Regions from separate parts of the Hymenobacter tenuis genome, predicted to be linked through region 1. Evidence: riboswitches for the same ligand, from Rfam matches in the RefSeq annotation. Region 1 holds a riboswitch; the other holds the start of a gene.

Region 1 (4,549 bases):
GTACTCTTTGGGGTTGTGCGAAGCCGTAACCACACAGCCGCTCTGGCAGCCCAGATACCGAATGGCAAACGACAGCTCCGGCGTGGGACGCAGGGCATCGAACAGGAACACCGTAATGCCGTTAGCCGAAAAAATATCGGCGGCAATGCGCGCGAACTCCTTGCTGTTGTTGCGCGAATCATGGGCTACGGCCACCTTAATTTCTTGCCCCGGAAACTGCTGCAGCAGGTAGTTGCACAAGCCTTGCGTAGCCATGCCCAGCGTGTAGCGGTTCATGCGGTTAGAGCCCGCACCCATAATGCCGCGCAAGCCGCCGGTGCCAAACTCCAAGTTGCGATAAAAGGCATCTGATAGGAATTCCTCCTGATTCTGGGCTATCAGGTCGCGGATTTCGGCGTGGGTATTCGTGTCGTAGCTGTCGCTCAGCCAGGTCGTAATTTTCTCTTGGATGCTCGGCGTTAGGGCCATACTCAGGTAGGGTTTGGGTACTTGGGATTCTGAGAACGGGAGTAAAGAAAAGAGGTTTTCTTGTGTTCTGCCTACTTAAGTTGGTAAGTGTCCGAGATTGAGCACTTCCCGGGCCCAGCCCATGCGCAACGGTAGCAACAAGCCATGATGCTTGCGCAGCGCCATAGGGTTTAGAATGCGACTGGCTCTAGTAAAAAGACGCGAGGTGCGCCTTCACTAGGGCCAGTTGCATTCTAAACTGCAAGCTAACCTAGGCCAGCACCTGAATGACGGCTTCGGAGAAACGCTCCATTTCTTCCAGCTGCGGGCTACACTGCAGCAAGAACAGGTCAACGCCCACGGCTTCGAAGGCGGCAATGCGCTCGGCTACTTGGTCGGGGGTGCCGGTGAGGCCGGAGCGCAGGCCGCGGTTGGAAACCGAGTAATCCTGCAGGCTGACCTGGTTTTCGAGCTGGGTGCCGGCCAGCCACTGCTGGTAGTTTTTGTAGCCAGCCGCCGAGCCGTTTACGTTGGTAATGCGCTCCAGCTCTTTTTTCACTTCCTGCTCGGTGTTGCGCACGATAGAGTACGCCGCTACGCCAAACTTCATGGGTGGCAGGCCCAGCTTTTCGCGGCGCTGGCTCAGGTCCTGAATGCGGCGCCCGATGGCGGCGGGCTCGTCGCCGTGCATCACGTAGCCGTCGCACTGGGCCGCAATCAGGTTTTTGGCTGCTTCCGACTCACCGCCGGCATATAGGAACGGCCGTGGGCGCGACACCGGCTTGGGCTGCAGAATGGAGTCGGTGACCTTATAAAACTTGCCCTCGAAGGTGAAGTGGTCCTGCTTCCAAAGGTTGTCCACTACGTGTAGCCACTCGGCGGTGCGGGCGTAGCGGTCATCGTGCTGCTCAAAGTGTACGCCGTACTTTTTGGCCTCATCCTGCCACCACGACGACACCACGTTCAGGCTCAAGCGGCCGCCGCTGATGTGGTCGATGTTGGCCGCCTGCTTGGCCAGCAACGCCGGGGAATGGAACGTTGGCCGCACGGCCACCATGAGCTCTAGTTTCTTCGTAACGGCAGCCAGGGCGGCGGCCGTGCTCCAGGCATCCAGAGAAGGGGCTTCTTCGCCTTTGATGTCGTTGAGGTTTAGCTCGGCAATGAGGGAAAGGTCGTAGCCAAGGTCCTCACTGCGTTGGGCCAGCGTTTTCACGTAGTCCCAATCGGCGCGCATGTTTTCGTCCTCGACGTTGCGCAGCCACCCGCCAAAAACGGGCATCCAATATCCGTATCTCATGATGACCTAGTGAATAGAAGCCGGAACCGGCTGGTGAGAGGTTTGAGCCGCGGCAGTACCTAGCGAACCAGAAGCTGTTGCGGGCGCCAATTGCGTTTCCAGATAATCCACGAAGCGGGCGTAGGGGTCGAAGCCCACCACATTCACGGCGTCGGCCACGAAGTTGGAGAGGGCATTGATATCATAAAACAGCACGTCGCCGGTGCGGTCATCAATCAGGTACTCAATGCCGCCCACGTCAATTTTGGCGGCGGCCACAATGCGCTCCACAGCCTCTACTACCTCGGCTGGGGGCGTAAAGGCTTCCACCTGAATGCCTTTCTTGGGTGCTTCCGTGAGGCAAAACTCTGCCGACTGCTCCTCCGGAATCTGGCAGATTTCGGCGGGGCAGAGGTTGAAGCTTTCACCGGTAGTATACACCTTCATAGCGTACAGGAACTTGCCGTTCAGCGTCTCCACGCGGTGAATGTTGCCGCCGCGGGGCGTCACGTATTCCTGCACCAAGGCGGTTTGGTCGATGCCGAGGTCAATCTGGCCGGCTTCTACGGCGGCGCGTACGCCTTCCAGGGTATCGAAGCGAATGATGCCGGCGCCGCTACCCCCAATGTTCACCTTCACCACAATCGGAAACTGCAGCTGCTGGGCTGCGTCCGGAATGCGCGAAGCATGGTTCACGACGAAGGATTTGGGGTATTTCAGACCTAGGGAAGCAAACAGGGAAAGCTGGCGGGCTTTGTTGGTTTCAATGGCCGTAGCCGCCGAGCCGTTGATGATGCGTGTGCCGATGCGCTCAAGGTGCGTAGCGAAGCCTGCGGTGTGGAAAATGCCCTGCCCGTGGCCGCGCAGGTACGCCGAGGAGCTCATGCGGTTCACGACCAACGAGTAGCGGCTTTCAGTTTCGGAAGGATCGAAGAGGTGGTGCGCGGCGTCGATTTTCTCGTAGGGTAAGCCTCGACGGTCGAGCTCTGCAAACAAGGGTTTAAACCACTCGGGGTGTTCGTAATAGATGCCAATGGGCTTTACAGCGTGCGCCATGAGGAAAAAGTAAGAAGAGGTAGGTGGGGAAGAGGACGACACGGCAAGCCAGTATCGCCTGAGAAGGCCACGCAACAATGCGCAGCCCAGAAGAAGCTAGATGACTAGTAGTCAGTGGCTAAACAGCTGGCGGGCGTGAGTTGCTCCCTGAGCACCGTACAACATGCGGGCATGCCAGGCCGGGCACGTGCCGAAAGACCACCATACGCGGTGTTTGCCACGCCCTGCAAGCAGAGGCGAGAACCTGAAAGTACTAGGGGCAACATGCCAGCAAACGTGCTAGCTCAGCTGGATACAGCGGGGTACTAACAACAACAACACGCGCCAGCCATGTACCAACCAGCTACGTGCATGCACACGCCAGAGGTGAGCCGTTGCGAAGGAGCAACGGGAGAAGCAGAGCGAACCGAAACGTTGTTGGCAGTGTCCACGGCAACTTGTTTTTATATGTGCAGGAGTTGGCACCGTTCCAGTAACTGGGGGTTGCCGGCGTTTCGTCGAGCCTGTCTCTCCACGCCTCTGTATAAAAACAATCCTTTGGTCAGAAAGAATTGACTCTGCAAAGGTAAATCAGGCCGTAGCACATTGCCAAATTCAACCACATATGGTTGCTAGGTACCTTGATGAATTAAACCACTAGAGCCCAAAAAAGCCCAGCCAATTGCTTGACCGGGCTTTTCTTACGCTAGAGGGCTAGTAAACTTATAGGTTGCCGCGCAGGGCCTGCTCACGCTCAATGGCCTCAAACAGCGCCTTAAAGTTGCCTTTGCCGAAGCTCTTGGCGCCTTTGCGCTGAATGATTTCATAAAATACGGTGGGGCGGTCTTCCACGGGCTTCGTGAAAATCTGGAGCAAATAGCCTTCCTCGTCGCGGTCCACGAGCAGGTTCAGGTCGCGGATGCTGTCCAGATCCTCATCGATGTGGCCCACGCGGTCCAGCAGGTCATCGTAGTAGGTGTTGGGCACCTGCAGAAACTCCACACCGCGGCGGCGCAGCTCCGTTACCGTCGTGCGGATGTCGTTGGTGATAAGGGCCATGTGCTGCACCCCAGGCGAGTGGTAGAAATCGAGGTATTCCTCAATCTGCGACTTTTTCTTGCCTTCGGCAGGCTCATTGATGGGGAATTTCACGAAGCCGTTACCATTCGACACCACCTTGCTCATCAGGGCCGAATACTCGGTGCTGATGTCGTCGTCATCGAAGGTGATGAGAAGCTTAAAGCCCATCACGTCCTCATAGAACTTCACCCATTGGTTCATTTCGCCCCAGCCCACGTTGCCTACGCAGTGGTCGACGTACTGCAGGCCCACGGCCGGGCCTTGCGGAACGTTGCTTTTGCGGGCCACGAAACCCGGCAGGAATGGGCCCGAGTAGTTGGTGCGCTCCACGAAGGTATGGATGGTTTCGCCGTAGGTATAAATGCCCGACAGCGTCACGGAGCCGTGTTCGTCCTCGATGGTATAGGGCTCAAAAGCGGGCTTGGCGCCGCGCTTGGTGGTTTCCTCGAACGATTTGCGGGCATCATCTACCCACAGGGCCATCACCTTCACACCATCGCCGTGTTGGGCTACGTGGCGGGTAATGTCGGAGTCGGGCAGGAGGGAGGTAGTGAGCACCAGCCGAATTTTGTTTTGCTGCAGCACGTAGCTGGCCCGGTCGCGCACGCCGGTTTCGGGGCCGGCATAGGCTACCAGCTCAAAGCCGAAAGCCGCCTGATAGAAATACGCCGACTGCTTGGCATTACCGACGTAAAACTCCAGAAAATCAGT
Region 2 (4,549 bases), on a different contig from region 1:
TGGGTGTAGCCACCGTTCAGGATAAAGGTGCCCTTGAAGATTTTGCGCAGGTGCGCGGCTACGGCCGGTACGCTAGGCTGAGCCATAGGATGACCGGGTAGCGCCTCAATTACGTGCAGGTAGGCCAGGTTGAACTGGTTGAGCTGCTCCGTAACATAACTGAAGGTTTTTACCGGGTCCGAGTCCTTGATGCTGGCGCTGCCCTGGGGCGACAGGCGAATGCCCACGCGGTCGGCACCCAACTCACCTATTACAGCCTGCACTACTTCTTTCACGAAGCGGGTGCGGTTTTCCAGGCTGCCGCCGTACTCGTCGGTGCGCTGGTTAGAGCCGTCCTGAATGAACTGGTCGAGCAAGTAGCCATTGGCCCCGTGGATTTCAGCGCCATCGAAGCCGGCCAACTTAGCGTTGCGAGCGGCCTGACGGAACTGGTCTACTACGCCTGGGATTTCGCTCAGATCCAACGCGCGTGGCGTAGGCACGTCTTCGAAGCCTTGACCCGTGAAGGCTTTGGCACCTTCGGGCTTAATGGCCGAGGGAGCTACGGGCAGCTCACCATTGTGGAAGAACGGGTGTGATACGCGGCCTACGTGCCAGAGCTGGATGAAAATGCGGCCTCCGGCGGCGTGCACGGCATCGGTTACTTTTTTCCAGCCAGCTACCTGCTCCTCGGAGTAGATGCCGGGGGTGTTGATATAGCCCACGCCCTGGGGCGACACCTGCGAACCTTCCGTGATAATCAGGCCGGCCGAGGCGCGCTGCACGTAGTATTTTACCACCGACTCCGTGGGTACGGTGGCCTCATTGGTGGCGCGGCTCCGCGTCATGGGGGCCATAGCAAAGCGGTTGGGCAGAGTAAGCGCGCCTACTTGTACAGGCGAGAAAAGATGGGGAGTGTGATTCATAGCAAAACAAAGTTTGGGAATCAGCTCCATGCCGATTCGCGAACTGTAACTGGTGTTGCTACATATATGTTTTCGTTTAGCTATATTTTTTTCGCCTTGCTCCCGATAACCAAGTAAGCTCGCAAGTGGCCTAGGTCCTGCTAGCGCCCGTATGCAGCGGGCTGCCGAAGCGCAAGTGCGCTATTGCACCATTACTTCCACCCGACGGTTGCGAGGGCGCTGCTGCGGGTCGCGGTTGTCGGCTACTGGCCTAGCGCCCCCGTAGCCACGGGCTGTAAGCCGCACGGAATCAATACCCTGCTGCACCAGATACTGCCGCACCACGCGGGCCCGCTGCTCGGAGAGGCGCAGGTTCAGGGCCGCTTCGCCTACGTTATCGGTGTGGCCGGCTATTTCCAGTCGCATGGCGGGTTGCTGGCGCAGAGTGCGGGCCAGGGCATTCAGTGTTGGGCGCGAAGAGGGCAGCAAGGCCGCCGTACTTTGGGTGAAGTAGAGGTTGGGCAGCGTCACGGCGGCTCCTTTGCTGAGCGCCGTCAAGTCGGGCAATTCGTTGGCAACGGTATCAGGAGCAAGTGGTTTGGCGGGCGCAGGCTTTGGCAGTGCTACTGGCCTAGTGCGGCGCGCCACCCGTGGCACTACTGCAGCAGCGGGCTTTACTACCGCTTTGGGAGCTAGCGCTTGAGGGGCTGCCGGTGCTGGAGTAGGAGCCAGCGCTGCAATGGCTTTAGGTTTGGATGGCGCGGCTTCTATCAGCACTAGCACGTTACTAGGTAGCCTCTGGTACAGATTATCTGTCGGAATGGGCTGAGGCTCATCGGTTGTATTCGGCAGCTGCCAAGCTAATTGCGCCTTCGAATCCCGGTCGCTCTGGTAATACTCCACGCGCACCGCGTAGTAGCCGCCCGACTTCATCTTTAGGTGCGCAACAGAGGTAGTAGCGGGCTGGTCGCGCCACGAATCCAGCACCTTCTTCCCGCCTATCCAAACGCGCATACCATCATCGGTTGCAATCTGGAAGGTGTACAGGCCCGTTACGGGCGCGTAAATGTGGCCCGCCCAGCGCACGGAGAAGTATTCGCCCGGCACCCCCGGGCCCGGTGATACAAAATGGTCGCCGGTAGGCCCGATGGTCCAGTTGAAGTCGATGCCTGGGTCAGTGCGCGTCAGTACCAGCTTCTCGAAGTTCTTGCCCTCGTAGTACTGCCCGCGTAGGCCTGTGCCGGGCTGGTGCTGGGCTAGCGCTAGGCCACTTACAAGCAGCAAACCAGCGGTTAGAGCTTTCTTATAAAGACTAGATAGAATCATAGCAGCAATAAGTTGTTAACGCATTGACCATAAGATGAACAGAAAATCAGGCGGCGCAAAGTTTATTCAACGAGCCCGCCTCTCCTGTTCAACGAACCATTCTGCCAGGCCTATATAGTAGAGCGTGATAAATGCTGATATATCGTTAGGCAGAGCGCAACGAATTATCAGCATTTATCACGCTCTACTATACTGTGCTGCTTGATCTGGCGTCCGCGTAGTCGAAGCCTCTCTACCTCTGGCTAACTACTGGCCTAGAACTGCGACGAAGCGGTAAAGATGCTTCGACTACGCGGACGCCAGATCAAGCATGACAACGATTTTGTTCTAGGCCTGCTCCACGCTAAAACCTGCTGGCCTAGGCCACTCCTTCAGCCATCAGAATTGAAATTTGAAGAATCTGGTTGTATCTTCGCTGTGTTACTTATCCAGAAAGACCGAGGGATTGGGCCCTATGACGTCTTAGCAACCTGACTTAACACAAGGTGCTAACTCCCGTTTCAATGCAGCTTGTATGCGTTGGAAGAAGATAAGTACAGGACTCGCGCCTCCACGCGGCTCTTTCTGGATAGGCACTTTTTCGTTGCCGATTTACTTGAAGAGCCGATATGCCGACCGTCACCACCTCCCCGCTCCACGATATTCTTGCCAAGCGCGTCCTGATTTTGGATGGCGCCATGGGCACCATGATTCAGCGTCACACGCTGACTGAGGATGATTTCCGGGGCACCCGCTTCGCTGACCACCCCAAGCCTCTGCGCGGTAACAACGACCTACTCAGCATCACCCGGCCCGATATCATCAAAGGCATCCACGCTGACTACTTCGCGGCCGGCGCTGATATGGTGGAAACCAACACGTTCAGCGGCACCACCATCGCGCAGGCCGATTACGCTTTGGAGGATATCGTGTACGAACTCAACTACGAGTCGGCGCGCATAGCCAAGGAAGTAGCCGACGAGTTTACGGCCCAAAACCCTGACAAGCCTCGCTTTGTGGCCGGCGCCATCGGGCCCACTAACCGCACCGCTAGCCTCTCCCCCGACGTGAACCGCCCCGGCTTCCGGGCCGTGACGTTCGATGAGCTGGCCACTGCCTACCACGAGCAGGTGCGCGGCCTCATTGATGGTGGTTCCGATGCCCTGCTCATCGAAACCATCTTCGACACGCTGAACGCTAAAGCTGCACTGTACGCCGTGCAGAAGTTCTTCGACGAAGGTGGCCGCGTGGTGCCCGTCATGATTTCGGGTACTATTACCGATGCTTCCGGCCGCACCCTCTCGGGGCAAACGGTAGAGGCCTTCTGGAACTCGATTCGTCACTTGCCCCTGTTGAGCGTGGGCCTGAACTGCGCCCTCGGCGCTGATCAACTGCAAGTGTATATAAAGGAGCTAAGCCGCATTGCGGATGTGCATATTTCGGCGTACCCGAATGCCGGTTTGCCCAACGCCTTTGGTGGCTATGATGAGTCGGCTCAGGAATTTGCGGGGGTAGTGGAAAACTACCTCAAGGAAGGTCTCGTGACGGTGGTAGGTGGCTGTTGTGGCACCACACCCCAGCACATCGGTGAGCTGGCCCGTCTGGCGGAAAAGTACGAGCCACGCAAGCTGCCCGAGCTACCCAAAGCTACCCGCCTGAGTGGCCTAGAGCCCTTCGGCATTTATCCCGAAAGCCTGTTTGTAAACGTGGGTGAGCGGTGCAACGTGACGGGTTCCCGCGCCTTCGCCCGCCTCATCCGGACCGGCAACTACGAAGCCGCCCTGCAAGTAGCCCGCGACCAAGTAGAGGGTGGCGCCCAAGTCATCGACGTGAACATGGACGAAGGCATGCTCGACTCGGAGCAGGCCATGACCACGTTCCTGAACCTGATTGCCTCGGAGCCCGACATTTCGCGGGTGCCGATCATGATTGACTCCTCGAAGTGGAGCGTGCTGGAAGCCGGCCTTAAGTGCGTGCAGGGCAAGAGTATCGTCAACTCCATTTCGCTTAAAGAAGGCGAAGAAACCTTCAAGGAGCGGGCCCGCACCGTGCGCCAGTACGGCGCCGCCGTGGTGGTTATGGCTTTCGATGAGAAGGGCCAGGCCGACACACTGGAGAAGCGCATCGAAATCTGTCAGCGCAGCTACGACATCCTGGTGAACGAAGTGGGTTTCCCAGCCGAGGACATCATCTTCGACCCCAACATCCTGACCGTGGGCACCGGCATGGAGGAGCACCGCAATTACGCGCTGGACTTCATCGAGGCTGTCCGCTGGATCAAGCAACACCTGCCCGGCGCCCTCACCAGTGGTGGCGTCAGCAATATCAGCTTCTCCTACCGCGGCAACGACGTAGTGCGC

The links. A riboswitch is a leader RNA that binds a small molecule or an ion and turns the genes downstream of it on or off. The one in region 1 is predicted to bind S-adenosylmethionine.
Region 2: linked by a shared signal. The riboswitch ahead of metH (methionine synthase) and the one ahead of ACYVGU_RS09530 (ATP-grasp domain-containing protein) in region 1 are both predicted to bind S-adenosylmethionine.

Annotation. Positions count from the first base shown of each region.
Region 1 covers NZ_BAAGWF010000001.1:2,202,879-2,207,427, reverse strand. The annotation lists gene ACYVGU_RS09540 (phospho-sugar mutase) at 1-468, opposite strand, end outside; gene ACYVGU_RS09535 (LLM class flavin-dependent oxidoreductase) at 719-1,744, opposite strand; gene ACYVGU_RS09530 (ATP-grasp domain-containing protein) at 1,751-2,779, opposite strand; SAM riboswitch class I at 3,220-3,309, opposite strand; gene hppD (4-hydroxyphenylpyruvate dioxygenase family protein) at 3,482-4,549, opposite strand, start outside.
Region 2 covers NZ_BAAGWF010000004.1:297,080-301,628, reverse strand. The annotation lists gene ACYVGU_RS14685 (alkene reductase) at 1-905, opposite strand, end outside; gene ACYVGU_RS14680 (PA14 domain-containing protein) at 1,086-2,210, opposite strand; SAM riboswitch class I at 2,632-2,746, shown strand; gene metH (methionine synthase) at 2,819-4,549, shown strand, end outside.